2 regions of the Streptomyces sp. NPDC091682 genome follow, and region 1 is predicted to be linked to the other one. Evidence: riboswitches for the same ligand, from Rfam matches in the RefSeq annotation. Region 1 holds a riboswitch; the other holds the start of a gene.

Region 1 (15,192 bases):
GTCTACAACTCGGCGCGCGCCAAGGCGCAGGCCGATGGCAAGGGGAAGATCTTCGACGCGGCGGCCGACACGGCCATCGCCTACAGCCGCGCGCTGGACAACCCGCGCGGCCCGTCGTTCGGGCTGAAGCTCAAGCACAAGATCTTCTCGAAGCTGGTCTACAGCAAGCTGCACGCGGTCCTCGGCGGGCGCGGCGAGTACGCGATCTCCGGCGGCGCGCCGCTGGGCGAGCGGCTCGGCCACTTCTTCCGCGGCATCGGCTTCACGGTCCTGGAGGGCTACGGCCTGACCGAGTCCTGTGCCGCGACCACCTTCAACCCGTGGGACAAGCAGAAGATCGGTACGGTCGGCCAGCCCATGCCGGGCTCCGTGGTGCGCATCGCGGACGACGGCGAGGTGCTGCTGCACGGCGAGCAGATCTTCACGGGGTACTGGAACAACGAGGCGGCGACCGCCGAGGCGCTGACCGACGGCTGGTTCCACACCGGCGACGTCGGCACCCTCGACGAGGACGGCTACCTCACGATCACGGGCCGCAAGAAGGAGATCATCGTCACGGCGGGCGGCAAGAACGTGGCCCCCGCGGTGATCGAGGACCGGATCCGGGCGCACGCGCTGGTCGCCGAGTGCATGGTGGTCGGCGACGCGAGGCCGTTCGTGGCCGCGCTGGTCACCATCGACGAGGAGTTCCTCGGCCGTTGGGCGGCGGAGAACGGCAAGCCCGCCGGGGTCACGGCGGCGGACCTGCGCGAGGACGCGGACCTCATCGCCGCCGTCCAGAAGGCGATCGACGACGGCAACGCGGCGGTCTCCAAGGCGGAATCGGTGCGGAAATTCCGCATTCTGCCCTCCCAGTTCACGGAGGAGTCGGGTCACATCACGCCGTCGCTGAAGCTGAAGCGCAATGTGGTGGCGAAGGACTACGCGGACGAGATCGAGGCGCTGTACCGCGGCTAGGCCGCGGCCGGTCGGCGGCTAGCGGGGGTCCTCGGCGAGGATCCGGGTCATGTTCCGCTCCGCGAGGGCGGTGATGGTCACGAACGGGTTCACGCCGAGCGATCCGGGGATCAGGGAGCCGTCGACCACGTACAGCCCCTGGTACCCCTTGGCCCGCCCGTACCCGTCGGTGGCGTCCCCGAGGACGCAGCCGCCGAGCGGGTGGTAGGTGAAGTCGTCGGCGAAGGCCTTGTTGCCGCCGAAGAGGTCGTACCGGTACATCGTGAAGTTCCGCCAGTTGATGCGGTCGAAGAGGTTCTTCGCCGCGTTGACCGAGGGCGTGTTCTGGTCCCGCCGCCAGTTGAGGCGGGCCGAGTCGGTGGCGGCGTCGTAGGTGAAGTGCCCGCGCTCCCGGTTCTTGGTGATGGCCAGGTACATCGAGATCCAGTGCTCGATGCCCATGGGGAGCGGGGCGATCTCGGCGAAGACCGGGTTCGCGGCGTTGTCCCAGTCGTCGATGCCCATCGCGGGCATGGTGGCCTGGTTGCAGCCGACCGTGTCCCACAGGTGGTTGGCGCGGGCGGTCATGACGTTGCCGTTGGGGCCCCAGCCGAGCCCGACCTTGTCGTTGAGCGCGGGCAGCGTCCCCCGCTCGCGGGCCCGTAGCAGGATCTCGGTGGTCCCCAGGCTCCCGGCCCCGAGGAAGAGCTGTTTGCAGCCGAGTTCGCGGACCTGGGTGACCCGTCCGGTGACATCGCTGGTCCGTACCGTCAGGACGTACCCCCCGGCCGGGTCGGGCCGTACGCCGACCACGCGCTGCATGGTCTCGATGGTGACGTGGCCGGTGCCGATGGCGGCGGCGAGGTAGGTCTTGTCGACGCTCTTCTTGCCGTGGTTGTTGCCGTAGATGACCTCGCCGGCCAGGGCCGAGCGGGGGGCGGTGCCGGCCGCCTCGCGCTTCATGTGCTCGAAGTCGTAGACGTTGGGGACGAAGACGGTCTTCAGGCCGGTGTTCTGGGCGTGCTTGCGGGAGATCCGGGCGAAGCGGTACCACTCGGTGGATTCGAACCAGGCCGGGTCGATGTCGTTGACCCCGAGCATGGCGCGGGCGCGGGGGTAGTAGGTGCCGTACATCTCGTCGGCGTCGACCTGGGGCAGCACCTCGGAGAAGTACGAGCGGCGGGGCGTCGGGGCCATGCCTCCGTTGACGAGCGATCCGCCGCCGACCCCCCGGCCGACGTAGACGGACATGTCGCCGTAGTTCACGCGGTCGAGGACGCCGGGGTAGGGGCTGATGTCCCGGTTGACCACGTCGAGCCAGAGGAACTGGGCGAGCGGGGCCTCGGTGCGGTTGCGGAACCACATGGAGCGCTGGTCGGGCGCGGAGGTGGAGGGGAAGACCTTGCCGTCGGCCCCAAGGGTGTCCCAGAGCCGGCCCATCTCCAGCACGACGGTGCGTACGCCCGCCTGCCCGAGCCGCAGGGCGGCGACGGCGGAGCCGTAGCCGGAGCCGACGACGATGGCGGGGGCGTACTGGGCGGCGGCGGGCTCCACGGCCGCGGCGGAGGCCGCCCCGATCCGGGTGAAGCCGAGCGCGGCGGCGGTCGAGAGGGCGCCGAGTCCCAGTAGTTGACGGCGCGTCAGGTTGGATGTCATGGCCGCATCATGGGCGGAATCCGGCCGTCCGCCCAGACGCGGTATTGACAGACATCTGAGGAACAGTCAGGCGTGGCTACGCAGCCGGTCAGGTGCGGCTCCGCTGGTCGGGGGTCCGGGAGCAGAGCCCCCGGCAGCGGCGCCGCACCCGGCGATCAGAGCAGCTCGCGCAGCCGTTCCGCCAGGAGGTCCCAGCGCCAGCGGTCCTCGACCCACGCACGGCCGGCCGCGCCCATCCGCGCGCGCAGTTCGGGATCCTTCAGCAGGGTGACGATCCGGTCCGCCGCGTCCTCGGGGGATCCGCCCCGTACGACCCAGCCCGTTTCGCCGTCCAGCACGGCGTCCGGCGCCCCGCCGGAGTCGCCCGCGATCACCGGCAGGCCCGTCGCCGAGGCCTCCAGGTAGACGATGCCGAGCCCCTCCACGTCCAGCCCGCCCCGGCGGGTCCGGCACGGCATGGCGAAGACGTCGCCCGCGCCGTAGTGGGCCGCGAGTTCCGACCACGGGACGGCACCGGTGAAGACGACGGAGTCCGAGACCCCGGTGGAGACGGCCAGCTCCCGCAGGTCCGCCTCGTAGGGCCCGCCGCCCACGATCAGCAGCACCGCGTCCGGCACCGCCGCCAGGATCTGCGGCATCGCCTCGATCAGCGTGTCCTGCCCCTTGCGCGGCACCAGCCGGGAGACGCACACGACCACCGGCCGGTCCGTCAGCCCGAGCCGGGCCCGGACCTCCGCCCCGCCCGATCCGGGGTGGAAGGTCTTCTCGTCCACCCCCGGCGGGAGTTGCACCATCCGGGCCGCCGCCCGGTCCGTCACCGCCGAGGCGATCCGCGAGCGCGTGTACTCCCCCAGGTAGGTCAGCGTGTCGGTGCCCTCGCCGATCCGGCGCAGCAACTGCCGCGCGGCCGGCAGCTGGGCCCAGCCCGCCTCGTGCCCGTGGGTCGTCGCCACGATCCGCCGCGCACCCGCCCGCCGCAGCGCCGGGCCCATCAGCCCGAGCGGGGCCGCCGCCCCGAACCACACGGACTCGCATCCGTGTTCGCGCAGCAGGCCCACCGCCCGCCGCGTCACGCGCGGGGTCGGCAGCAGCATCGTCGTACGGTCGCGGACCACCTGGAACGGCTGCTCCGCGTCGAAGGCCGCGGTGGCCTCGCGGCCCTCCGCGCTGTGCTTCCAGGTGGAGGCGTAGACGACGATCCGGTCGGGATCCAGCCGTAGCGCCATGTTGTGCAGGAAGGCCTGGATGCCGCCCGGTCGCGGCGGGAAGTCGTTGGTCACGATCAGCGTCTTGTGCATCGCTGCCAACGTACCGGACGCCCTCAGCGGAACTCCGCGCGCAGGGCCTCCTGCCAGTCCTCCGTCAAAGCGTCCGGGTCCACTCCGAGGGCGCCCCGAACCGCCACCGGCCACGGTTCGCGCCCCGCCCGCCCGTACAGGTCCACGAGCGCCGCCTCGCCCCATCGGTCCGCGATCAGCCGGCAGGCCAGCCAGGCGCCCTCGTACGCCCGGGCCAGCGCCTCCGGGTCGCCGCCGAAGGCGAAGTCCTCCGCCCGGGGCAGCTCGCCGGGCACCTCGCCCCGCCGCAGGGCCCGGGCCAGCGCAGGAGCGGCCCGCTCCGGGGTGGCCGCGGTGCCGCGGTAGCCGGCCCAGTCCGCGAAGCCCTCGGAGAGCCACAGCGGGGTGGTGGCGGTGGTCGCCGCCCGAGTGGCCACATGGGTGACCTCGTGGGTCAGGATGACCCCGCGGCCCGCCGGGCTGAGCTCGGCCCACCCCTGCGGGTTCACGACGACCCGGTCGGCGGGGGCGGGGGCCGCGCCCACCCGGCCCGTCGTGACGGCCCCCATGCCCCGGTACTCGGCCGCCGGGCGGCCCAGCAGCTCCGCCATCCGCTCCAGGGATCCGGGGACCAGCACCACGGCCCGGCCCGCCCAGAGCTCCGGCCAGGCGGCGCTCACCGCGGGCACCGCCCGGTCGGCCTCCGCCGCGATCGCGGACAACGTCCCCGCATCCTGCCCGACGCCCAGCACCAGCGAGCGCGACCCGCGGACCACCGCCACCGGGCCCTGGTCCCACAGCTGCGGCAACGCGCCCGGCGCGGCCCGGTCCCCGGTGACGTGCCACCGCCCGCCGTCCCGGGTCAGGCGCACCTCGCGCGCCGACCCGGCGGCGGCCGCGTCGTAGCCGGTGAGCCGGTAGTGCAGCTCCGCCCGGACGGTGGCTCCGGCACCGTCCCGCCGGACCTCGGAGACCTCGTACGCCCAGCCCTCCAGCGGGATCCCGGCGAGCCCCGCGGGCGGCGTCCTCGACCAGTCGGCAACCGCCTCCCGGACGTCCCGCTCCGCGGCGTCCCGAGGGGCGGGCGCGCCGCACCCGGCGAGCAGCACGCTCAGCAGGAGCGGCAGCACGCGTACGGGGCACCGGCGGACGGGGAACATCCGACGATCGTACGCACGGGTGCGCTCGGGGGTGCCCTGCCGATCGGGCCGGGCCTGACCGGCGCTACTTTGACGACAGGGCCTAGGGCCGGGTCACCGAGGAGATCGGCATCATCCCCACGGGGTCGTAGCGGACCCGGGCCCCGGGGTAGGGGGCGTGCACCACCTGGCCGTTGCCGACGTACATGCCGACGTGGCTGGCGTCCGAGCGGTACGTCACCAGGTCGCCCGGGCGGGCCTGCGACAGCGGCACCTGCCGGCCCGCGTGCCGCTGGGCCTGCGAGGTGCGCGGCAGCGAGACCCCGGCCTGCCGGTACGACCAGACCATCAGCCCGGAGCAGTCGAAGCTGCTGGGCCCGGTGGAACCCCACACGTACGGCCGGCCGACCGCGGCCCGGGCCGCCATCACGGCGGCCGCGGCGCGTCCGGAGGAGGGTCCGAAAGAGGACAGCTCGGGCAACCCCTCGGGGCGGCCCGCGGAGCGCGAGGAGCGTTCGTAGTCGGCCCGCTCCCCGGAGGGCATGGCGTTGAGCAGGCGCCGGGCGGCCGCGAGCTTCGCGGTGACGGCGCTCTTGTGCCGGGCCACGTCGGAGCGCAGGGCGTCGAGTTCGGCGAGTTTGCGGGAGGCCTCCCGGCGCTCCTGGCCGAGTTCGCGCTGCTCCTCGCGGAGTTCGTCGAGCTGGCGGGCCTGGCGGCTGGTCAGCCGGTCGAGGGCCGCGGCGCGCTCGAGGTACCCGTCGGGATCCTCCGACAGCATCAGGCCGACGGCGGGGTCGATGCCGCCGCCGCGGTACTGGGCCCCGGCGAAGGAGCCGAGGACGCCCCGCAGGGTGTTGATGCGCTCCTGGCCGCGGGCCACCGCGTCCTGGGCCCGGTTGACCTCGACGCGGAGCCGGTCGGCCTTCTCGCCCGCCTCGTTGAAGCGCTCGGTGGCCTGCTCGGCCTCCTCGAAGAGGCGGTCGACCTGGGCGCTGATGCCGGTTCTCGCCCCGCCGCCGGGTTCGTACGGGAGGCCGGCGGCCGCGTTCGCGGGTACGCCCGTCATGGCGACCGCGGCGGTGGCCGCGGCGGCGGCGGTGAGGACGGTGATCTTCGTGTTCCGGTCGAGGCTGCCGAGCCCGGCCCGGCGATGGGACGCCACGTGAAACCGCTCCCTTCCGCTGTGCGGGGCCCGGGTCCGCCCTCCGTGGACGGCCGTGTACCGGGTTCCGCGCTGGCAGACAGTAGCGGCGCGACCACGCACCGACCAACGACCGTCGGCGGGCACACATGCCGACGCCCCGCAGGAGACGCAGGTCACCGGCGGGGCGTGTGGTCAGAGGGGGGCCGCGGAATTCGCCCGGATGGGCGGCGTACGGCCCGTCCCGGACCGCGGAGCGGATCAGCCGACCCGGACGCCGAACTGGAACGGCATGTTGTCCATGGACTCGTACTTGATGCCGCTGCGCGGGTTCGAGGCGTGCAGCGTCATGTTGTTGCCGGCGTAGAGGCCGACGTGGTGCAGGTCGCCGTAGAAGAAGACCAGGTCACCGGGCTGGAGCTGGCTGCGGCCGATGCGGGTGCCGTCGTTCACCTGGGTGAAGGTGGTGCGGCTGATGTTGACGCCGGCCTGCTTGTAGGCCCACTGCGTCAGCCCGGAGCAGTCGTAGACGGTGGGGCCGGTACCGCCGGACTGGTAGGTGAAGCCTAGCTTCGTCTTGGCGGCTTCGAGGGCGGCTCCGGCACGACCGGAGGCCTTGACGTTGCCGAGGTCGACGCGCTGGCTGTCGGCGCGGCTGGCGCGCGTCTCCTCGTCCTTGAGCGCCGCGCGCTCCTGCGTGGTCAGGGTGTTGAGCAGGGCCTGGGCCGCGGCGAGCTTCTCGGTGGAGACCTTCTTCTTCTCGCCGAGCTCCTTGCGGGTGGCGTCGAGGTCCGCGAGCTTGCCGGCGGCCTCCTGGCGCTGCTGCGCGAGGGTCCGCTGCTTGTCCTGGATCCGCTGGACCCCCTCGACCTGCTTGGCGCTCAGGTGCTCCAGGGAGGAGGCCTTGTCGAGGTAGCCGTCAGGGTCCTCGGAGAGGAGGAGCGCGAGGGAGGGGTCGATGCCGCCGCTGCGGTACTGGGCGCTGGCCATCGAACCGAGCGTGCTGCGGAGGTCGTTGAGCTCGCCCTGGCCGCGCGCGACCTGGTCCTGCAGCTGGCTTATCTCCTTCTCCAGCTTGTCCTGGCGCTCCTTGGCCCCGTTGAACTTCTCGGTGGCCTGCTCCGCCTCTTCGTAGAGCGCGTCGACCTGGCTCTTGACCTCGTCCTTGCTCGGCTTCGCCGGCGCGGCGGAGGCGCTCTGCGCGGTGAGGGCGACGGCTGCGGCCGCGACCGAGGTGAGCACGGTCACACGAGCGCGGTTCGGCTGCTTGGGTCGACGGTGGGACGCCACGAAGGCGATCTCCTTCTTCCTGGGAGCCGCCGAAGAACGCAACTCGGCAGCACCTCCGCCGCCACCCCGAATGAGTGATCTACCGCACGAAGGTTTGAGCAGACCCTAGTGACCCATCTGTGATCAGTTCAAATCCTGTCGAGAAAAAACTCACCCCTCGACCAGGTTCTTTACCCACAGCGCACGCTCCGTGCAGGTCACTTGACGGTCCGTCCTCCGCGAGTCCCCTCAATTCGGGCATTGTGGCGAGGAGTTACGAAACGCGCGAAAGCCGCTTCAGCAACAATGCGGACGCCACGGGCCGCGCACCCGCCTTGGCCACCCCGTCGGCGACCTCCCGGTCCGTGGAGACCACGACCACCGGCCGGCCGGGCGGCTCCGCACGCACCAACTGGCGGATCAGCTCGTCCGCCGTCACCCCGGCCTTGGAGAACAGCACCCGCACCCCGCGCGGCGGCGCAAGCAGCACCGGGGCCGCCAGTTCCGCCCCGTCGAAGACACAGGTCATCTCCGCACCCGTCTGCGCGGCCAACATGGACAAACCACCCAGGAGCCGCAGCCGCTGCTTCTCCAGCGGCATCGTCGGATAGCCCGTCTTGGTCACGTTGTAACCGTCGACCACCAGATGCGCCTGGGGCAGCGCCAACAACTGGTCCAGCAGGGCCGGATCGGTCTCCGAGAGGGCCCGCGCCGCAATGTCCTTCGGCGTCATCCGGCCCGGCTCCACCGCCTCCACCGTGTCGGCCGGCCGCGTCGAGACCGGCGGCAGGGCCAGCTCCCGGCGCAGCCCCTGGGCCGCGTCCAACACGGTGTCCAGCAGCAGCCTCAGCCGCATGTCCTCGATGCTGCGCCCCTCGCGCGTGGCCCGGCGCGAGGTCTCCAACGCCGCTTCCACCTCCGCGAGACGGGCCTTGAGCCGGCGGGTCTCGCTCTCGGCCGCGGCCACCCGGGCAGCCGCGTCACCGCGGATCCCGTCGATCTCCGCATTCACCTTGCGCAGGGCAGCGTCACCCCGCTTGACGTCGCTGAGGGCGCTCCGCAGCTTGCGCTGAAGCGATTCCGCTTCCTTGCGGGCCGCGTCCAGCTCGACCCGAACCTGCTCCCCGCCCGTGCGCTGGAGGTCCCGCGCGTGGGTCAGCTCCTCGCGCAACCTCTCCAGCTCGCGCCGGGTCTCCTCGCCGACCCGCTCGGCGTCGGCGCGCTGCGCCTCCTCGCCCGCGGCGGCCACCAGCTTGACCCAACCGGCCGGCCGCAGGACGAAGGCGGCCGCCGCCACGTCCAGCGGATCCGCGGCGGCCGGGGGCGCGCCGGCCTCCAGCGCCGCGGCCAGATCTGCCTGCGCCTCGCGCAACTTCTCGGCGACCCGGCTGCGGAACACGGCGTCGGTCTCGACCGCCGCGGCCATGGCATTGCCGGCGAACTTGGCGCGCCGGGTCGGGGTGAACCGGGCGTACTGACGCAGCTGCGCCGGGAGGTCCGCGACCGTCAGTGCGCCGAAGGCGTCCGAGACGAGCGCGACGACCCGGCGCCGCACGCCTTCCGGCAGCGGGTGGTCGAGCGCCTCGGCGGCGTCGCCGGCCGCGTCGGCCGGCTCAGCGCCGCTTGCTGGCTCCACAATCCGTCACCCCTACCGTGATCTTCCTGTGGGTGCGTCTCCGTCAGGAGTCCGCGCCCGGCCTGTCCACGAGCTCGATCTGGTCCACCGCGTTGCACCAGCGGCAGCGGACCGACTCGATGGTCTCATTGACCACCTCGCGCTCCTCGACCTTGGGCTCCCCGGCGAGGTCCAGGTGGACGTACTCCACGACCTTCGACGAACGGGTCACGTCGAAGCGCGTGAGATTGCCGCACAGGGTGCAGCGCCACCGGGTGGTGTCGGTCGGCAGGGGAACCGTCATCAGGCCGCTCTCTCCTTCGTAGCTGATTCAATTAAAGCCGCCCGCGCCGCCGTATGCGTCGTCCTACGGACCGCAGCTCGTAACCCTACGGCCTGCCACCGCTTCAGGTGGGTCCCCTTACGTCATGCTCTGTCACATGATCGTAAAGTGGCGGGCCGTTCGCGAGGCCGCCCGGGGACCGGTGGTCACCCATGCGCTGATCGCGGGCTGCGCCGTGGCGTTCGTACTCGGACCGGCCTCGGGACTCAACCCGGCCTACGGGACGGGGGAAGAGCTGCTGGCCGCCGGGACGGCCCACTTCCGGCGCTGGGGCGTGGTCCCGGACGAGCTCTTCACGGACGGCCCGCGCGCCTGGCTGACCCCGCTGACCGCGCTGTTCGTCCACGGCAGCTGGCTCCACCTGCTCGGAAACATGCTCTTCCTCTACGTCTTTGGCGCAATGGCGGAGGAACGGATGGGCCGCCCGGCGTTCCTCGTCTTCTACCTCTGTGCGGGGTACCTGGCGATGGCGGCGTACGCGGCGGCCAACGCGGGCTCCCCGCAGACGCTGATCGGGGCCTCCGGTGCCATCTCGGCGGTGCTGGGCGCCTTCCTCTTCCTGCTCCCGCGCGCGCGGGTGACGAGCCTGTTCCCGTTCCTCTTCTTCCTGCCGCTGCGGTTCCCGGCGTGGATGGTGCTGCTCTTCTGGTTCGCCCTCCAATGGCTGGCGGCGCAGCGCGCGGAGAGCGGCCCCGGGGTGGCCTACCTCGCCCACCTGGTGGGCTTCTCGCTCGGCTTCCTCTACGCGTGGGCCCGCTACCGGGGTACGACTAGAGTGAGTCGACCAGCGACGGCCACCGAGGGAGACAGCCAGCCGTGATCACCGCGATCGTGCTCATCAAGACCAGCGTGGACCGGATCCCCGAGATCGCCGAGGCCATCGCCGCCCTCGAGAACGTCAGCGAGGTCTACTCCGTCACGGGGACGTACGACCTGATCGCGCTGGTCCGCGTGGCCCGCCACGAGAACCTGGCGGACATCATCCCCGGCCGCATCAGCAAGATCCCGGGCGTCGAGGCGACGGACACCCACGTGGCCTTCCGCACGTACTCCCAGCACGACCTGGAAGCGGCGTTCGCCATCGGCCTGGACGCGTAGCGCCTCCGGCGCGGTCTGCGGTCCGGTCCGGCCGGATCCCCACCGGGCCGTTGCCCTGCGGGCCTGCTCGGTGGTGTCCGGCGGGTCCGGATCCTCGCCGGGCGCTGCCCGGACCCGCGCCGTTGCCCTGCGGGCTGCTTGGTCGTGTTGCTGCCGTCTGCCGGGCGCTGCCCGGACCCGCGCCTCAAACGCCGGCGGGGCTGAATGGGCGGGCCCGCGCCTCGGCGGGTGGGCGGGCTTGTCGGCACGGGTCGGTCCGGGGGGCCGTGGTGGGGTGTCTCCTCGGCTCGGCGCGTGCGGGCATGTCTCGGCTGTGCCCGGTGGTAGCGCCTCGTCCTGCGGGGACACCCCACCACGTCCCCCCTCCCCTCAGCAGCACAACCCCACAGGGAAGCCCCCACTCACCCGTTGACAGTGCAGGCCCACCGGGAAAGGGGTCAGTCACCCGTTGGCGGTGCCGGTTCATGGGGAGGTGGGGGGACAAGGTTGGGCTGTCGAAGCCCTACCGTGGGGCGGGGACACGGCGGAGTGTCCCCGCAGGACGAGCGCGCAACCCAGGCCGAACGGCAGAACCACGGCCGCCTGGCGCGAGCCGAGGAGACACTTCGGCGGGGCACCGCCCCACACCACCCAGCCCCGCCGGCGATTGAGGCGAACCACCTCGGCACGAGGCAACGTGCCACCGAACCGCAAAACCGCCGAGCCCCCCGCAGGGGACCCGGCGAACCACCTCGGCACGACGCAACGTGCCACCGAACCGCAAAACCGCCGAGCCGACCGCCGGTCATACCGCCGGGACGCAGCGGCCTTCCTCCGTGCGGTACTGCCACTTGGCGCCGTCCGCCACGAGTTCCTTCACCGCGCCGACGAAGCGCTCCACGTGCTCGTCGGGGGTGCCGGCGCCGAAGCTGACGCGGATCGCGTTCAGCGAGCGCTCGCCCGGCGCCGCCTCCGGGGCTCCGCATTCGCCCTGGGCCTGCGGCTCGCTGCCGAGCAGGGTGCGGACCAGCGGGTGGGCGCAGAACAGGCCGTCACGTACGCCGATCCCGTACTCGGCGGACAGCGCGGCGGCGAAGTGAGAGCTGTTCCAGCCGTCCACCACGAAGGAGATGACGCCGACCCGCGGGGCGTCGTCCCCGAAGAGGGAGAGGATCCGGACCGCGGGGACCTCCGCCAGGCCCTCCCGGACCTTCTCGATGAGGTGCTGCTCGCGGGCGACGAGGTTCCCGAAGCCGGCCTCGGTCAGGGCCTTGCAGGCCGAGGCGATGGAGTAGACGCCGATGACGTTCGGGGAGCCGGCCTCGTGGCGGGCCGCGGTGGTGTGCCACTCGACGTCCACGCCGCCGTCCTCGCGCCGGGCCACCGTGCGGGAGGCTCCGCCGCCCGCGAGGTAGGGGTCGGCCTGCTGGAGCCAATCGGCGCGCCCGGCGAGCACGCCCGAGCCGAAGGGCGCGTAGAGCTTGTGCCCGGAGAAGGCGACCCAGTCGACGTCCAGCTCCTGTACAGAGACGGGGTGGTGCGGGGCCAGTTGGGCGGCGTCCAGCACGATGCGCGCGCCGTGGGCGTGCGCGGCGGCGGCGAGTTCCTTGACCGGCCACAGTTCTCCGGTGACGTTGGAGGCTCCGGTGACGCAGACCAGGGCCGGGCCGTAGGGGTCGCGGTCGGCCAGCGCCCGCTCCAGGGTGGCGACGGCCTCGGCCGGGGTGCGCGGCGCGTTGAGGTAGGTGACCTGGGCGTTGGTCCACGGCAGCAGCGAGGCGTGGTGCTCGGACTCGAAGACGAACACCTGGCAGTCGGCGGGGAGCACGGCGGCGAGCAGGTTCAGCGAGTCGGTGGTGGACCGGGTGAAGACGACCTGGTCGGTGGGGCGGCAGTCGAGGAACTCGGCGACGGTGACCCGGCTCTGCTCGAAGAGGTCGGTGGAGAGCTGCGAGAGGTACCCGGCGCCGCGGTGCACGCTGCCGTAGTACGGGGCGTACGCGGCCACGTCGTCCCAGACGCGCTGCAGGGCGGGGGCGCTGGCCGCGTAGTCGAGGGCCGCGTAGGTGACCTCGCCGCCGGTGACGAGGGGGACGGTGACGTCCCGGCCGAGGACCGCGAGCGGCTCGGCACAGGCGGGGTCGACGGTGGCTGCGGTGGCGGTGGCGACGGCGGCGTTCAGGGATGCGGACATGGCGGTATCTCCCGGCAGGCAGGGCTGAATGGCTTCGGTGTGCCCGTACGCGGGTAGGGCGCTGCGGCCGTCCGGGGTACGGGAGGGTCCTCGGATCGCACGGGGCGGGGGTACGCGGAAGTGACCCTGGTCCGAGGGTGAAGTGGGGGCGGAGTCGCCCTATCGCATTCGCTTGCTCACGGAAAAAGCTCCTCGAGAAGACCAGGACCCCTGGTGTCGAGGGATCCGCGCTTGCCGTAGGCCTTGTTGCCTACGACCTGGTCATCACCCGGGGCACCCCGCCACGGAAGGAGGGTTGCCGGACAGCAAGCCGGGGCCTAAACGCTGTCACTCGTGACCTGGTGTGCATCCTGCCACATGATCGCGGGTACGCAAGACCCCGGTCCGCATGGTGGACCGGGGTCATCGTTTTCGCGTCGTTCCCGCGCGCCTAGACGTTGCTGGCCGTCACCCAGCGTTCCAGGGCGGCCCGGGCCGCACCCGAGTCGATGGACTCCGCCGCGCGGGTGATTCCGGCCGCGATCTGCTCCTCCAGGGTGCCCGGACCGGGGTCGAGGGCCACCAGGGCCGCCGCCGAGTTCAGCAGGACGGCGTCGCGGACCGGGCCGGTCTCGCCGGCCAGCAGGCGGCGGGCCACGTCCGCGTTGTACGAGGGGTCCCCGCCGGCCAGGGCGGAGACGTCGACCAGGGAGATGCCCACGTCACGGGGGTCGAAGGCCTGCTCGGAGACCTTGCCGTCGCGGACCCACCAGACGCGCGAGGTCGACGTCGTGGTCAGTTCGTCCAAGCCGTCGTCACCGCGGAAGACCAGCGCGGACGAGCCCCGCTCGGCGAGCACGCCCGCGATGATCGGGGCCATCCGGGGGTCGGCCACGCCGGTCGCCTGGGCGCGCACCCGGGCCGGGTTGGTCAGCGGGCCCAGCGCGTTGAAGAAGGTCCGGATGCCCAGTTCCTTGCGGGCCGCGGCCACGTGGCGCAGTGCGGGGTGGAACTTCACGGCGAAGCAGAAGGTGATGCCGGCCTCTTCGGCGACCTCCACGACCCGTTCCCGGCTCAGGTGGAGGTTCACCCCGAGCTTCTCCAGGACGTCCGAGGAGCCGCTCGCGGAGGACGCGGCCCGGTTGCCGTGCTTGACGACCTTGGCGCCGGTCCCGGCCACGACGACGGCCGACATCGTGGAGATGTTCACCGTTTTGGCCCCGTCGCCGCCGGTGCCGACGATGTCCACCGTGCGGCCCGGCACCTCGATCAGGTTGGCGTGCGCGTACATAGCCCGTACGAGGCCGTTGATCTCCTCGACCGTCTCTCCCTTGGCCCGCAGCGCGACCGTGAAGCCGGCGATCTGGGCGTCGGTGGCCTCCCCCCGCATGATCCGGTCCATGGCCCAGGCGGTGTCCTCCGCGCGCAGGTCCTGGCCGGTCAACAGGGCGTCGAGAACGCCCGGCCAGCCACGGGCCGCCACGCTGTCGCCGCCTGCCGGGGTCGCAACGTTCATGGTCCGCTCCTGCTGTCGGTGGAGGATTCCACGTCTGATCGGTCAGGGTTCAGCCTATCCAGCCCCGGTTACGGCAAAGAGCCCCGTCCAGACACTGGACGGGGCTCTCGCCGTGGCGACACCAGGACTGACCGGAATCAGTCCCTCATGCGTTCATGCGGGGATCAGTGGTGGCCGTGGCCGGACTGGATCTCCTGGTACTCCTCCACCGTGGGCTTCGGGATCTGGTTGCCCTCGGCGTAGAAGCCCTTGCTGAGCTTCGCGCGCAGCTTCTCGGTGGCCTTCACCTTGCGCTCGACACCGTTCTCGTCGACCGTCGGGCCGATCTCGTACGGCTTGTACTGCTCGTGCGCGGTGAGGGTGTGCAGCTTGCCCTGCGGGAGCGGCTCGTGGACCTCGACGAACTCACCGTGCGGCAGACGCTTGATGATGCCGGTCTCGCGACCGTGCAGCACCTTGTCGTGGTCCCGGCGCTGGAGGCCGAGGCAGATCCGCTTGGTGACGATGAAGGCGAGGACCGGGACGACGAAGAAGCCGATCCGGACGAACCAGGTGATCGAGTTGATCGACAGGTGGAAGTACTGGGCGAACATGTCGTTGCCGCCGCCGATGAGGAGCACGATGTACTCCGCGATCCAGGCGACACCGAAGGCCGTACGGGTCGGGACGTTGCGCGGGCGGTCCAGGATGTGGTGCTCGCGCTTGTCGCCGGTGACCCAGGACTCGATGAACGGCCAGACGGCGATCGCGCCGAGCACCAGCGGGAAGAGCAGCAGCGGGATGAACACGCCCAGGACGAGCGTGTGGCCCCACATGTTGATCTCCCAGCCGGGCATGGCTCGGATCAGGCCTTCCGGCATACCCATGTACCAGTCGGGCTGCGCACCGGTGGACACGTGGTCCGGGCGGTACGGGCCGAGCGCCCAGATCGGGTTGATCGAGGCGACGGCCGCGACGGCCGCGATGACACCGAAGACCAGGAAGAAGAAGCCTCCGGCCTTGGCCATGTAGACCGGCAGCAGCGGCATGCCGACGACGTTGTTGTTCGTC
Region 2 (15,192 bases), on a different contig from region 1:
CGGCGCCTTCGGCAACGGCCAGTACGGGAGGTGGGGGCTCTCGGACGCGTGACCGGGGGGCGGGTCGTGCGCGTACGGCCGCGCCGCGCTCGGTACGCGCCGACCGTCACCAGCCGAAGACCGGGTCGATGTCGAAGAGGGGCGGCAGCAGGCCCTTGCGGTCCAGGTTGACGAAGACGTACGAGCCGGGCGGCCCGGGATAGAACGCGAACCGCTCGCCCAGGGGCAGGTCGCGCAGGACCGTGGGGACCGCCCTGCGCCCGCCGTCGCCCAGGCCGCGGTGGGTGAGGTACGTCCACCAGCGGTCCGAGGTCACCACGCCGACCTCGCCCGGGCCGGTCGGGGCCAGCCCGTGGACCTCGTCGTCGCCGACGCCCGCGTGCCACAGCAGCCGGCCGTCGGTGAGGGAGTAGGCGGACACGCCGTTCCCCTCCCCCTGCTTCACCGCGGTGACCAGCAGGTCTCCGGTCAGCACCGGCGACGGCTCGGACAGCAGGTCCCCGTCCGGACCCGAGGCGGGTATCGAGCCCCGCACACGGCCCGTGTCGTCGAGCAGCAGCACCCCGTCCATGCCCTTCTCGGCGGTCTCCGTGACGCGCAGGACCGGCGGGACGGCGGACAACACCCGCACCTCGCGCAGCCGGCTCGCCGTCGGCAGCGCGCTCTGCCAGACGCGGGTCCCCGTACGGGCGTCGACGGCCGTGATCCGGGCGGCGTCGCCGCACTCCTCCACGTAGAGGGCGCGTTGGTCCGAGCCGTCGACGGCCTTCACCGTGCAGTCGGCCGGGACCGGGACCCGCCAGAGCTCCTGGCCGCCGCGCAGGTCGAGGCCGGTCACCGTGTCCCGGTCCGCTACGACGGCGCTCGGGCCCGCCGCGGCCACCAGGGCCCGGCCGGTGTCCCGGGTCCAGCGGACCCGGCCCTCGACCAGGTCCACGGCGACGACCTGCGAGCCGCACGTGCCCACGCTCTCCCCGTACGCGAGGAGGCCGGTGCCCGACGAGATCGTCCGGCTGAGCGCGCAGAGCGGCGTGCGCTCCGGGGCGGGCAGCCGCCAACCCCTGCGGCCCTCCCCGTTGTAGGCGACGAGCCCGTCCGTGCGGGCCCGTACGAGCCTTCCGGGCGCGAGCGCCCAGACGCCGACCGGGGCCGCCGCCGGATGCACCGGCTGCTGCCACCCGGACAGGTCCAGCTGCGGGCCGCGCACCTGCTCGAAGCCCGACCAGCCGGGCCCCAGCGCGGCCAGCGCCACGCAGCCTGCGATCACGCGGACGTACACCGGGGGGCGGCCGTGGCCGCGCTTCCTCGGTGTGCGCCACAGCAGCCACGCGGCGGCGGCGCACAGCGGGGCGAGGAGCGCGAGGACGCCCGTGCCGCGCGGGCAGCTGTCGATCCCGCACACGCGGACGGGGGCGTCGGCGAGCACCAGCTTCGCCAGGAGGACCAGGTACAGGGCCGCCACCGCCGCGAACGCTGCGGCGGCAGCACATGCGAGGTGTCCCAAGAGCCGCACCGGTCGCGGTCGTTCCATTTCCATGATCCCCCCGAGTGGGACCCTATCGACCGGCCGCCGCCGTTCCCGACCGGGCCCCATCCGATCGGGGGAAGCCTCCCCAAAGACGACGTCAGGGCGCGCATATGCCCCTAGCCTGTGCCCCGTTCGTACCGGACGGAGGCGAGTGGGCCGACCCGAAGGGCGTGCTGATGGTCCTGGAGGTGACCTCCCACGACGCGGACACCGACCGGCGGGACCGGAAGGAGAAGCGGGACGGGTACGCGGCGGCCGGGATCCCGGTCCACCTGCTCATCGACCGGGAAAGCTGCACGCTGACGGTCCACAGCGATCCCGAAGACGGCTCGTACCGCGACAGCCCCTCCCTCCCGGACGGGGCCTCCGTCACGGTCCCCGCCCCGGTGGACATCACCCTCGACACCGAACCCCTCAAGGAGTTCGCCCGGTGACGCCGACCCGGTGCCGGGTAGGCGGTCAGAGCGCGGAGCCCCCGGTGGCGTCGACCACGCGCCCGGTCACCCGGCGCGCGGCGGCGGAGCCGGGGCTGCCGAGCCCCGCCCGGAGGGCACGATTTCCGTAACGATCGATACGGAAAACTAGGCGCGGGCCGCCGCGATGAAGGCGCGGATCAGGTCGGGGTCCTTCACGCCGCGCTCGCGCTCCACCCCGCTGGACACGTCCACGCCCCACGCCCCGGTGGCCGCGAGCGCCTCCCCCACGTTGCCCGGGTTCAGCCCGCCGGCGAGCAGCCAGCGCCCCTCGGGCGCGGCGAAGTCCGCCGCACCCCAGTTCCACGGCTTGCCGGAGCCCGGGTCGGGCGCGTCCAGCAACAGCAGGTCCTCGCCGTACTCACCGCAGCACTCCACGCGCTCGGCGGTGGCCCGCAGCAGGGTCCGGCCCTCGGCCCGCAGCGCCGCGAAGTCCTCGGGCCCCTCCTCGCCGTGCAGCTGCACGCCCCGCACACCGCTCTCCTCGGCGAACCGCCGCACTTCCGCCACCGACTGCCCCCGGAAGACGCCCACGGTGAGCACCCCGGCGGGCACCCGTGCGGCGAGCTCCCGCGCGGTGGCGGCGTCCACGGTCCGCGGGCTCCCGGGCGCGAAGACGAACCCGACGGCGTCCGCCCCGGCGGCCACGGCCACGTCGACGTCGTGCGCGGTCTTGAGTCCGCAGATCTTGACGAAGAGATCGCTCATGCGACCAGTCAACCAAACCCGCCGCACCCACGGGTGGCACGTCCCATAGGCCGGGCACGGCGGCCCCGCCGTCGCTAGCCTGGGACGAGGCACACACCCACGGCACGGCACGCCCCGGAGGACGACGGTGACGACCATGATCGAACGGGCCACACCCATAGGGACTCTGTCGCCGCCAACGTTCGAAACACTCCTGCGCACCGTCGAGGAGATGGACACGCCAGACGGCTTCAAGGCCGAGCTCATCCGGGGGAAGATCGTCGTGTCGCCGTTTTCCGCGCTGCGCTACCTGCGTCCCATGCGCGCGCTTCGCAAGCAGATCGAGGCGCACGCGCCCAAGGGGCACTTCGCGGAGACGTCGCCCTTCCTCTTCAGCTTCCCGACAGCGGAGCGCGCCTACGGCCCCGACCTCTTCGTCGCGGACGAGGCCTCTTTCGGCGAAGAGGGCCGCCACGCGGACGGGGCGGCCTTGTCGCTGGTCGCCGAGTTCACCTCCCTGTCGACCAAGGACGCCGACTGGAACGAGAAGCTCGACGTCTACGGACGCCTCGTACCGGTCTACCTGGTCGTCGACATGCAGGACTCGGAGATCACCTGCTTCTGGGACCCCTCCCCGCACGGGTACCGCTCCCGTACGACGGTGTCCTTCGGCGAGCCCCTGCACGTCCCGGAACCGTTCGACTTCGCGATCGACACCACCGGCTTCTGACCGGCCGGAACGCCGGATCCCGGACGAAAGGGGCCCGTCATGAACCACACCCGCTGGAAGCTGACCCGCGAGAAGACGGCCGCACAGGGGTACGTCGAGTCGGCCGAGGTGCGGGCCGAGCGAGCTGAGATCCGGCTGGCCATGGCGTTCGCCAAGGCCGTCTACGAGCGGCGCAAGGCGCTGGGCCTGTCCCAGGCCCAGTTGGCCGAGCGGGCCGGGCTCACGCAGGCGAAGGTCTCCCGGGTGGAGGGCGCCGACGCGGTGCCCACGCTGCCGCTACTGCGCCGCCTCGCTCACGCCTTGGACGCGGGTCTGACCATCGCCCTCGACGAAGACCGCGAAGAGGTCACCTTCATCGCACACCCCGCCGCCTGAGACCCCGTCCGGGAAACGCCCGAGGGCGGCACCCCCGTGGGGGTGCCGCCCTCGTTCGAGAACAGCCGATCAACCAGTGGCCGGAGCCGGGGTCGATCAGAAGTCCATGTCACCGCCCGGCATGCCGCCGCCCGCGGGGGCACCGGCCTTCTCGGGCTTGTCGGCGATGACGGCCTCGGTCGTCAGGAACAGCGCGGCGATCGACGCGGCGTTCTGCAGCGCGGAGCGCGTGACCTTCGCCGGGTCGATGATGCCCTCGGCGATCATGTCGACGTACTCGCCGGACGCGGCGTTCAGGCCGTGACCGATCGGCAGGTTGCGCACCTTCTCGACGACGACGCCACCCTCGAGACCACCGTTGACGGCGATCTGCTTGAGCGGGGCCTCCAGGGCGAGCTTCACGGCGTTGGCGCCGGTCGCCTCGTCACCCTCGAGCTCCAGCTTCTCGAAGACCGCGGAGGCCTGCAGCAGGGCCACGCCACCACCGGCGACGATGCCCTCCTCGACGGCCGCCTTCGCGTTGCGAACGGCGTCCTCGATGCGGTGCTTGCGCTCCTTGAGCTCGACCTCGGTCGCGGCACCGGCCTTGATGACGGCCACGCCGCCGGCCAGCTTCGCGAGGCGCTCCTGGAGCTTCTCGCGGTCGTAGTCCGAGTCGGAGTTCTCGATCTCGGCGCGGATCTGGTTCACGCGGCCCTGGACCTGGTCGCTGTCACCGGCACCGTCGACGATGGTGGTCTCGTCCTTGGTGATGACGACCTTGCGGGCGCGGCCGAGCAGGTCGAGACCGGCGTTCTCCAGCTTGAGGCCGACCTCCTCGGAGATGACCGTGCCGCCCGTGAGGATGGCGATGTCACCGAGCATGGCCTTGCGACGGTCACCGAAGCCCGGGGCCTTGACGGCGACGGACTTGAAGGTGCCGCGGATCTTGTTGACGACGAGGGTGGAGAGCGCCTCGCCCTCGACGTCCTCGGCGATGATCAGCAGCGGCTTGCCGGACTGCATGACCTTCTCCAGGAGCGGCAGCAGGTCCTTGACCGAGCCGATCTTGGAGTTGACGATCAGGATGTACGGGTCGTCGAGGGACGACTCCATGCGCTCCATGTCGGTGGCGAAGTACGCCGAGATGTAGCCCTTGTCGAAGCGCATGCCCTCGGTGAGCTCCAGCTCCAGACCGAAGGTCTGGGACTCCTCGACGGTGATGACGCCTTCCTTGCCGACCTTGTCCATGGCCTCGGCGATGAGCTCGCCGATCTGGGTGTCGGCGGCGGAGATGGAGGCCGTAGAAGCGATCTGCTCCTTGGTCTCGACATCCTTCGCCTGGGCGAGCAGGGCGGCGGAGACGGCCTCGACGGCCTTCTCGATACCGCGCTTGAGGGCCATCGGGTTCGCACCCGCGGCCACGTTGCGCAGGCCCTCGCGGACGAGCGCCTGGGCGAGAACGGTGGCGGTGGTCGTACCGTCGCCGGCGACGTCGTCCGTCTTCTTGGCGACTTCCTTGACCAGCTCGGCGCCGATCTTCTCGTACGGGTCCTCGAGCTCGATCTCCTTGGCGATGGAAACACCATCGTTGGTGATCGTGGGGGCGCCCCACTTCTTCTCAAGGACGACGTTGCGACCCTTGGGGCCAAGGGTGACCTTGACGGCGTCGGCGAGCTGGTTCATCCCACGCTCGAGGCCGCGGCGGGCCTCCTCGTCGAACGCAATGATCTTGGCCATCTGAAGTGGTCCTCCCGGACAGCGGTGGATTGCTCCTGGACCGCGCCCGCGCCCGCGACGGACGGCCTGCGTGCCCGACGGTTCCTTCCCGCCGGACCCTGCGGGCCTCACCGACCCGGTCCTCGTTCAGTAGCACTCTCAACCGGAGAGTGCTAACGCCAATGATTAGCACTCGACCCCTCCGAGTGCAAGCGGCTTGCGCTGTTACCGGGCCACTACCGGGCACACCACGAGGGGCCCCCATCCCGTGTCCAGGATGTGGGCCCCTCGTGTGTGTTCCAGGTCTTCACTGAAGACCGTGCGTCGGTGGTCGATCGCTCCAGGACTAGCCGAGTGCGAGCTTGACCATGTCCGCCTGCGGACCCTTCTGGCCCTGCGAGATCTCGAACTCGACCCGCTGACCCTCTTCAAGGGTGCGGTACCCGTCCATCTGGATGGCGCTGTAGTGGACGAACACATCCGCACCACCGTCGACCGCGATGAAGCCGTAGCCCTTCTCCGCGTTGAACCACTTGACGGTGCCCTGAGCCATGCCTAACTCCCCTATTACTGGCCCTTGCGCAGGAACGCACTTCACGATCCCGGGTCAGAACTTGCGTCGGAACGCGTCGACCGAGGCTGAATGTATCTGCGCGGATGCTGTCTGCAACAGGTCAATCCGATGAGAAATCTAGACACCGAGAAACATTGAAATAGAGTGAAAATTTGCCATACTCCCGGGCAACTCGGGCCTGACATATCTCGCCAAAGCCCCATACCGCACTCGCATGTTGGCTCGATGTCGACCCTTGCGCGGCCCGTTCATATGCAGGGGGCAAGAACAGCGGAGGGGACTTCCCCAACCCTACCGTGCCCAATCAAGCAGAATTGCCCCCTCCGCTTTAGCGGAGGGGGCAATTTCGTTTTGCGCGTGTCACCGGAGCGGTGACCGGGGGGATCCGGTGGGGATCCGGGGAATCAGCAACCGCCGGCGACGGCCGGAATGATCGAGACGCCGGCGCCGTCCGGCGTCGCCGCCTGCAGCCCGCCCTCGAAGCGCACGTCGTCGTCGTTGACGTAGACGTTCACGAAGCGGCGCAGCTTGCCCTGGTCGTCCAGGACCCGCGCGGCGATGCCCGGGTGGTTCTTCTCCAGGGACTCGATGACCTCGGCGAGGGTCGCGCCCTCGGCCGGGACCTCGGAGACGCCGCCGGTGTAGGTGCGCAGGATGGTGGGGATGCGGACGTTGACGCTCATGGCGCTACTGCCTTTCCGGGTGCAGGAGGAAGAGGATCAGGCGAGGCCGGCGGCGCGGAACGCGTCCAGGCTCGGGCGGATGGTGGCGGTCTGCCCGCTGTCCGCGGCCACCGCCTCCAGGGTCTTGAGGCCGTCACCGGTGTTGAGGACGACGGTGGTGAGCGTCGGGTCGAGCTGCCCGCCCTCGATGAGCTTCTTCGTCACGCCGACGGTCACGCCGCCCGCGGTCTCGGCGAAGATGCCCTCGGTCTGCGCGAGGAGCTTGATGGCCTCGACGACCTGCTCGTCGTTGACGTCCTCGACGAAACCGCCGGTGCGGCGGGCGATGTCCAGGACGTACGGGCCGTCCGCCGGGTTGCCGATCGCGAGGGACTTCGCGATGGTGTTCGGCTTCTGCGGGCGGACCACGTCGTGACCGGCCTTGAAGGCGGTGGACACCGGGGAGCAGCCCTCGGCCTGGGCGCCGAAGATCTTGTACGGCTTGTCCTCGACGAGGCCGAGCTTGATGAGCTCCTGCAGACCCTTGTCGATCTTCGTCAGCTGCGAGCCGGACGCGATCGGGATCACGATCTGGTCGGGCAGCTGCCAGCCGAGCTGCTCGCAGATCTCGTAGGCGAGGGTCTTGGAGCCCTCGCCGTAGTACGGACGCAGGTTGACGTTGACGAAGCCCCAGCCCTCGCCCAGCGGATCGCCGATGAGCTCGGAGCAGAAGCGGTTGACGTCGTCGTAGTTGCCCTCGATGCCGACCAGGTCACCGCCGTACACACCGGCCATGACGACCTTGCCCTGCTCCAGGTCGTGCGGGATGAACACGCAGGAGCGGAAGCCGGCCCGGGCGGCCGCGGCGCCGACGGCGCCGGCCAGGTTGCCGGTCGAGGAGCAGGACAGGGTGGTGAAGCCGAAGGCGCGGGCGGCCTCGACGGCGATGGCCACGACGCGGTCCTTGAAGGAGTGCGTCGGGTTGCCGGAGTCGTCCTTGACGTAGAGCTTGCCGGTGATGCCCAGCTCCTTGGCCAGGTTGGCCGCGTCCACGAGCTTGGTGAAGCCGGGGTTCAGGCTGGGCTTGGACGCCACGTCCGCGGGGACGGGCAGCAGCGGCGCGTAGCGCCAGATGTTGTTGGGACCGGCCTCGATCGCGGCGCGCAGGGCCTCGGGGTCGCCGGTCGGCAGGTCGTAGGCGACTTCCAGCGGTCCGAAGCATTCGGCGCACGCGAAGATGGGGCCGAGCTCGAAACGGGTACCGCACTCGCGACAGGAAAGGCCGGTGGCGGGTCCGAGATCAACAGAGGTGGCGACAGTCTGTGCAGCCATGATGGCGAGGCCCTTTCTCCTCATCTTCCCCATGGCGCACTTCGCCATGAGACGGAATTGGCACCTTCCCTAGCCGGGGACCTCGCTGACGAGCGCTGACGCGCGATCGCGAGAACCGACTGGAGGGTTGCCGGGGCTTCAACGGGCCGTGTCCCTCTGCCCCTCTGGATGAGCGGTATGGCACCGGCACACGCGCTCTATGGCGCGCCGGTGCGTTTGTGCGCGGGACCCCCGGCATGCGGTGGTCCTTCGCGTTGTTCAAGACTGTAACCGAAGGCTCGCGCGACTGAGACAGGCGTCCGAACCGCGAGATGGATCACATAAGGGCGAATATCGCCGACACGCAGGGAGTGCTGAGGGTGCTGGAAGAGGTGGAGCGATGGCTGGCCGACCGCTCCTGGTCCGCCGCCGACCGACCGCTCGACCAGCTGCTCGACCGGAAACGGGCGGCCGGGACCACGGTCAGCGTGGTGCTGCCCGCGCTGGACGAAGAGGCGACGGTCGGCGCGATCGTCGAGGTCATCCGGCGTGAGCTGATCGAGGGACTCCCGTTCCCCCTGGTGGACGAGCTGGTCGTCATCGACTCGGGCTCCGCCGACCGGACCGCGGAGGTCGCGGCGAAGGCTGGGGCCCGGGTGGTGCACCGCGACGAGATCCTGCCCCGCGTGCCGGCACTGCCCGGGAAGGGCGAGGTGCTGTGGCGCTCGCTGCTGGCCACCGACGGGGACGTCGTCTGCTTCGTCGACGCCGACCTGCGGGACTTCTCCGCCGCCTTCGTCTCCGGCATCGTCGGCCCGCTGCTGACCGACCCCGACGTGCAGTTCGTCAAGGCGATGTACGACCGGCCGCTGGGGGACACCCCGGGCCAGGGCGGCCGGGTCACCGAGCTGGTCGCCCGCCCGCTCCTCAACCTCCACTGGCCGCAGCTGGCCGGCTTCGTGCAGCCGCTGGGCGGCGAGTACGCCGTACGCCGCTCCCTGCTGGAGCAGCTGCCGTTCCCCGTCGGCTACGGCGTCGAGCTGGGCCTGCTGGTCGACGCGCTGCACACGGTCGGGCTGGACGCGCTGGCCCAGGTGGACGTGGGCGTACGGCTCCACCGCCACCAGGACGGGCAGGCGCTGGGCCGGATGGCCGCGGCGATCTACCGCACCGCCCAGGTCCGGCTCTCGCGCGGGCACCTCGTACGACCGGAACTCACGCAGTTCGAGCGCGGGCCGGAGGGCTTCCGGCCGCGGACGTACCCGGTGGACACGGAGGAGCGACCGCCGATGGCGGGCATCGAGGAGTACGCACTGCGTCGCGTGGCGTGAGCGAACGTACGGTTTGAGCGGGTGCGGGCCGGGCTAGGTTGGCGGCATGGCTTCCCAGGTGCTCGTCGCCGCGAACCGCGGCCCCCTCTCCTACGCGCTCGCCGAGGACGGGACGCTCAGCGCCCGGCGCGGCGGGGGCGGTCTCGTCTCCGGACTCTCCACGGCCCTCGCCGAGCAGCCGGAGGCGCTGTGGATCTGCGCGGCGCTGTCGGACGCGGACCGGGAAGCGGTCCGCCGGGGCGCGTCCGAGCCGGGCGTCCGGATGTTGGATATCGATCCCACGATGTATGACGACGCATACAACGGAATCGCCAATTCTGTGCTGTGGTTCACACATCACCACCTCTACGACATCCCGCGCGAACCGGTCTTCGACGCCGAGTTCCACCGGCGGTGGGGGTCGTACCGGCGCTACAACCGGGCCTTCGCGCAAGCCCTCGCGGACGAGGCGGCGGAGGGCGCCCGCGTTCTGGTGCAGGACTACCACCTGGCGCTGGTTCCGGGGCAGTTGCGCGAGCTGCGGCCGGATCTGAAGATCGCGCACTTCACGCACACGCCGTGGGCGTCGGCGCCCTTCATGGACATGCTCCCGGACACCGTCCGCAAGGAGCTGGTGTGGGGGATGCTGGGGGCGGACCTGCTGGGCTTCCACACCTCGAAGTGGGCGAACGGCTTCATCGACGGCGCGGACATCGACGACGCGAGCGGCATCGCGAGGGGCGAGAAGCCGGCCGGTGTGAGGCACAAGAAGAGCGGCGCCGAGAAACGGTTCACGCGGGTGTCCAGGTATCCCCTCGGAGTGGACGACGCCGAGCTGCGGGAACTGGCGCACCGGCCCGGGGTCGACGACAAACTGGCGCAGCTGCGGGCCGAGGTCGGAGACCTGAAGACGATCGTCCGCGTGGACCGCACGGAACTGTCGAAGAACATCCTGCGCGGCCTGCTGGCCTACCGGGAGCTCCTGACCCACTTCCCCGAATGGCGGGGCCGAGTGGTCCACCTGGCGTCGGCGTACCCGTCGCGGCAGGACCTGAGGGTGTACCGGGACTACACGCAGTCGGTGCGGGATCTGGCGGCGGAGATCAACGCGGAGTTCGGTACGGCGGAGTGGCAGCCGGTGCTGGTGTCGGTGAAGGACGACTTCGAACGCTCGCTGGCGGCGTACCGGCTGGCGGACGTGGCGCTGGTGAACCCGGTGCGGGACGGGATGAACCTGGTGGCGAAGGAGATCCCGGTGGTGTCGGAGGCGGGGTGCGCGCTGGTGCTGTCCACGGGGGCGGGGGCGTACGAGGAGCTCCGCCAGGACGCGCTGAAGGTGAACCCGTACGACGTGACGGAAACGGCCGTGGCCCTGCACGTGGCGCTGTCCATGCCGGCGGCTGAGCGCGCGGAACGCACCAAACGCCTCGCGGCAGCGGCGACGGCCCTCCCACCGGCGGCCTGGTTCGAGGCCCAGCTCTCGGCCCTTGCCTGAACCGGGCTCTGCCCGGACCCGGTCCTCAAACGCCGGACGGCTGGAAAATCCAGCCCCGCCGGCGTTTGAGGCGCGGGGGTTCGGGGGCTGGCCCCCGACCACGGCGCCGCTGGGGGGGGGGGGGGGGGGGGGGGGGGGGGGGGGGGGGGGGGGGGGGGGGGGGCGGGGGGGGGGGGGGGGGGGGGGGGGGGGGGGGGGGGCGGCGGGGGGGGGGGGGGGGGGGGGGGGGGGGGGGGGGGGGGGGGGGGGGGGGGTGGGGGGGGGGGGGGGGGTGGGGGGTGGTGGTGGGGGGGGGGGGGGGGGGGGGGCCGCCCCCCCCCCCCCCCCACCGCCGTACTTCCCGACCCCGCCCACCCGGCCCCTGCCCACCCCGAAGCCCCCGCCCGCCCCGCCTCGCCCTACTGCCCCACTCGCCCGTCGATGCGTTCCCGCAGGAAGTCCGCGTGGCCGTTGTGGCGGGCGTATTCCTCGATCATGTGGACCAGGACCTCGCGGAGCTCCATCGGCTCGTCGCCATGTCTGCTGTCACCCGTGACGCCCAGGTCGGCGGCCTCCGCGACCAGTTGTTCCGCGAAGGCCACTTCGGCACGCCAGGTCGCCCACGCGTCCGCGACCACCTCCGGGTCGGCCACCGCGCCGGTGAAGTCTCCCGTGCGGTCCTCCTCCGTGCGGTAGTGCCGACGTATCTCCTGGCCCGCCATGACCTGCCGGAACCAGTACTGCTCGACGCCCGCGAGGTGGCGCACGAGACCCAGGAGCGACAGGTTGGACGGTTCGACCGAGCGCCGCGCCAGGGCCTCCGCGTCGAGGCCCGCGCACTTGAGCTCAAGCGTCAGGCGCTGGTCGCGCAGGTAGCCGGCGAGTACGGCGCGCTCGCCCTGGAACCCGCCGTCGGTCCGGGTGTCCTCGTCGGGGCGGACGAACATGTTGGACCAGCCGAACTGCCGGTCCTCGGCGGACACCGGCGCGGACGCGGATCGGGGTGCGGGCTCGACGGCAGGGCCGGTAGGGCCGGTGGGGATGGGGGTGTCTGTCACACGCACGAGCGTGATCTGTACGTTCCCGCCCCGCAAGGAAATATCCGCCACCGCCGGCCCGCACCTGCGACGCGTCAGCCCGCGATCGCCTCGTAGAGCGAGAACGCGGCCAGTGCGGCCATCACGGCAGCCGCGATCTTGGTGATCAGTCGCAGCGGCACGTACTTCATCAGGGTGCGACCACCCAAGATGCCGATGCCCGCGACCGCCCACAGGGCGATCACGGCACCGATGCCGACCGAGACGGGGTTGTCGTACCGGGCGGCGAGGTTGGCGGTCATGATCTGGGTCAGGTCACCGAACTCCGCCACCAGGATCAACATGAATCCCGCTCCGGAGACCTTCCAGAAGGACTGGTCGGCGGGCGGCTTGACCTCCTCGTCCCCGTCGTCCTTCTTCAGGAGCAGCATGGCCGCGCCCGCCAGGAAGAGGATGCCGACGACGGCCTGGACGAGCCGGTGCGGGAGCAACGTGAGAACGCTGCCTGCGGCGATGGCGAGTGCGACGTGAACGGCGAAGGCGGCGGCGACGCCCGCGAAGACGTAGGAGGCACGGTAGCGCGTGCCGAGCATCAGGCCGGCGAGGGCCGTCTTGTCGGGGAGTTCGGCAAGGAAGACGACGCCGAAGGCGATCGCCATGATGCTGAAGCTGAACACGGGGGTGAAACCTCGATCGGTCGGGCAGGGCGCCATCGGGACCGAGAGACCTGGGGTGTGTCAGGGGTCGCTTCGGCTCGGCGGCACCCTGGCTTGCGCGTGCGCGTACAAGACGCGCCTGCGCTGAACAGGACACTGCGGCCGAAGGTCTCGCTGGCCTGCCGCTGCTCGCGGCCTGCCTCCGGGCGCCGGCTGGGGTGACCCAGCAGTATGTCGACGGTCCGGCGAAGAGCTACTCCCCTTCTGCTCCGAACAGAGTACGCGAAGCCCACGACAGACCGGAATGGGCCTTTGGTCCCGGCCGGACGGTCCCGACTGGACGGTCCAATACGGGGCCCGGTGCGCAGGCGAGGCGGCGCGCAGCGGTCGGACGGGCGAGTCCGACGGACGGGCAGGAACGATTCGCAACCCCCCTCCACCCCCCTGCGGAATATCAAACTCCTTTTAAATCAGGCGCGTTGGCGACTTGATGTGACGTGCCCATGTCGCCAGGCTGTCATCTGGTGCCCATCCCCGCGATACCCGGCGCCGCCACAATGGCCACGCCCCGCCGGGGCCACACGGCCACACCCCCCGCACCCAGGGAGCCCCTCATGGCACTCATACCCAGCATCTACGCGCGTCGAATTGGCGTGCTCGCGTCAGCAGCCGCCCTGGCCGCACTGACCTCCCTCCTCAACGCCCCGGCCGCCCAGGCCGCCCCGCCCGCCCCCATCAGCGCCTCGGCCGCCCGCGCCTACCTGGCGACGGTCACGCCCAAGACCGAGGGGTCCACCAGCGGCTACAGCCGCGACCTCTTCCCGCACTGGAGCACCGTCTCCGGCAGCTGCAACACCCGCGAGACCGTCCTCAAGCGCGACGGCGTCAACGTCGTCCAGGACTCTTCCTGCGCCGCCGTGAGCGGAAGCTGGTACTCGGCGTACGACGGCGCCACCTGGACCGCGGCCGCCGACCTCGACATCGACCATGTCGTCCCGCTCGCCGAGGCCTGGCGTTCCGGTGCCAATTCCTGGACCACCAGCAAGCGCCAGCAGTTCGCCAACGACCTCACCCGCCCGCAGCTCATCGCGGTCACCGACAACGTCAACCAGGCCAAGGGCGACCTCGACCCCGGCAAGTGGCTGCCCTCGCAGACGTCCTACCGCTGTACGTACGCGCGGATGTGGGTCAACGTGAAGCAGTATTACGGTCTGAGCATGGACTCCGGTGAGAAGACGGCCCTGGTCAACATCCTGAACGGCTGCTGACCGAGCCGGCCGATCTTTCCCCCGCCAGGGGGAGGCGTGGCTCCCCCTACCCGTCGTACCGTGATCGAAGGGGCTTACGGAGGAGGGGGAGTTGCATGGCCGGACTGCGTCTGGGGCCGCTGCTGCGCCACGTCGACTGGGACACGGGCCGGTCGGCCACCATATGGGTCGAGGCGGACCGCCCGTGCGCGGCCGAGGTGCGGTGCGCGGACGGGGCGGGCGGCAGCGCCCGTACGTTCCAGATAGCCGGTCACCACTACGCGCTGGTACCGGTGACCGGTCTGACCCCGGGCGCGACCACGGCGTATGAGGTGCTGCTCGACGGCCGGCCGGTGTGGCCGCTGCCGGAGAGCGGTTTCCCGCCGAGCACGATCACCGCTCCGGCCGTGACGGGCCCCGGCCGGCCCTCGCCCGGGCTGCGCGTGACCTTCGGTTCCTGCCGACAGGCCGCGCCGCCCGCCGGCCGGCACGGGCCGCACGGCGCGGACGCGCTGGACACCCTCGCCGCGCGACTGGCCGCCGACCCGGAGGCGGTGCGCCCGGACGTCCTGCTGCTCCTCGGCGACCAGGTGTACGCGGACGCGCTGTCCCGGGAGACCAGGCAGTGGCTCGCGGCCCGGCGGGACCTGCGGGAGGCGCCGGGCGCCCAGGTCGCGGACTACGAGGAGTACACCCGGCTCTACTACGAGTCCTGGCTCGACCCGGAGATCCGCTGGCTACTGTCGACGGTCCCCAGCCTGCACATATTCGACGACCACGACGTCATCGACGACTGGAACACGAGCGCGGCGTGGCTGGCGGAGATGCGGGCCACGCCGTGGTGGCGCGAGCGCGTCCTCAGCGGGCTGATGTCGTACTGGGTGTACCAGCACCTGGGCAACCTCTCCCCCGCCGAGCTGGACGCCGACGCGGTGTACGAGGCGGTACGGAAGACCCCCGACGGTACGGACGCGCTCCAGGCCTTCGCATCCGCGGCGGACGCCGATCCGGGCACGGTGCGCTGGAGCTACCGGCGCGACTTCGGCCGGACGCGGCTGCTGATGGTGGACACCCGGGCCGCCCGGGTGTTGGCGGAGGACGGGCGGGCGATGCTCGATCCGGCGGAGCAGCAGTGGCTGCGGGAGAACGCCCTGGCCGGGCACGGTGGTTACGACCATCTGTTGATCGGGTCCTCGCTGCCCTGGCTGATGCCGCCGCTGATCCACGATGCCGAGACGTGGAATGCTGCGCTGTGCCGCGGGGAGCGGGGGCCGCGGTGGGCGCGGATCGGGGAGGATCTGCGCCGGCGCAGCGATCTGGAGCACTGGGCGGCGTTCCCGGCCTCGTTCGCGGCCCTGACCGATCTGATCGAGGAAGTGGGGACGGGGCCGCGGGCGCCGGCGACGGTGTGCGTGCTGTCCGGGGACGTG

The links. A riboswitch is a leader RNA that binds a small molecule or an ion and turns the genes downstream of it on or off. The one in region 1 is predicted to bind S-adenosylmethionine.
Region 2: linked by a shared signal. The riboswitch ahead of thrC (threonine synthase) and the one ahead of ACIQK6_RS14790 (aminotransferase class V-fold PLP-dependent enzyme) in region 1 are both predicted to bind S-adenosylmethionine.

Annotation. Positions count from the first base shown of each region.
Region 1 is NZ_JBIVTH010000005.1:356,096-371,287, forward strand. It holds gene ACIQK6_RS14740 (AMP-dependent synthetase/ligase) at 1-957, shown strand, start outside; gene ACIQK6_RS14745 (GMC oxidoreductase) at 976-2,592, opposite strand; gene ACIQK6_RS14750 (glycosyltransferase family 4 protein) at 2,748-3,890, opposite strand; gene ACIQK6_RS14755 (hypothetical protein) at 3,914-5,029, opposite strand; gene ACIQK6_RS14760 (NlpC/P60 family protein) at 5,112-6,170, opposite strand; gene ACIQK6_RS14765 (NlpC/P60 family protein) at 6,411-7,439, opposite strand; gene ACIQK6_RS14770 (NYN domain-containing protein) at 7,693-9,057, opposite strand; gene ACIQK6_RS14775 (hypothetical protein) at 9,098-9,337, opposite strand; gene ACIQK6_RS14780 (rhomboid family intramembrane serine protease) at 9,462-10,196, shown strand; gene ACIQK6_RS14785 (Lrp/AsnC ligand binding domain-containing protein) at 10,193-10,474, shown strand; gene ACIQK6_RS14790 (aminotransferase class V-fold PLP-dependent enzyme) at 11,259-12,647, opposite strand; SAM riboswitch class IV at 12,870-12,986, opposite strand; gene trpD (anthranilate phosphoribosyltransferase) at 13,078-14,142, opposite strand; gene ACIQK6_RS14800 (ubiquinol-cytochrome c reductase cytochrome b subunit) at 14,307-15,192, opposite strand, start outside.
Region 2 is NZ_JBIVTH010000007.1:334,325-349,516, reverse strand. It holds gene ACIQK6_RS19020 (protease inhibitor I9 family protein) at 1-52, shown strand, start outside; gene ACIQK6_RS19015 (PQQ-binding-like beta-propeller repeat protein) at 107-1,531, opposite strand; gene ACIQK6_RS19010 (Uma2 family endonuclease) at 1,639-1,962, shown strand; gene ACIQK6_RS19005 (phosphoribosylanthranilate isomerase) at 2,110-2,709, opposite strand; gene ACIQK6_RS19000 (Uma2 family endonuclease) at 2,921-3,418, shown strand; gene ACIQK6_RS18995 (helix-turn-helix domain-containing protein) at 3,458-3,793, shown strand; gene groL (chaperonin GroEL) at 3,890-5,512, opposite strand; gene ACIQK6_RS18985 (cold-shock protein) at 5,838-6,044, opposite strand; gene ACIQK6_RS18980 (MoaD/ThiS family protein) at 6,470-6,748, opposite strand; gene thrC (threonine synthase) at 6,785-8,059, opposite strand; SAM riboswitch class I at 8,077-8,234, opposite strand; gene ACIQK6_RS18970 (glucosyl-3-phosphoglycerate synthase) at 8,419-9,369, shown strand; gene ACIQK6_RS18965 (trehalose-6-phosphate synthase) at 9,416-10,843, shown strand; gene ACIQK6_RS18960 (DinB family protein) at 11,242-11,769, opposite strand; gene ACIQK6_RS18955 (TMEM165/GDT1 family protein) at 11,955-12,536, opposite strand; gene ACIQK6_RS18950 (HNH endonuclease family protein) at 13,139-13,783, shown strand; gene ACIQK6_RS18945 (alkaline phosphatase D family protein) at 13,879-15,192, shown strand, end outside.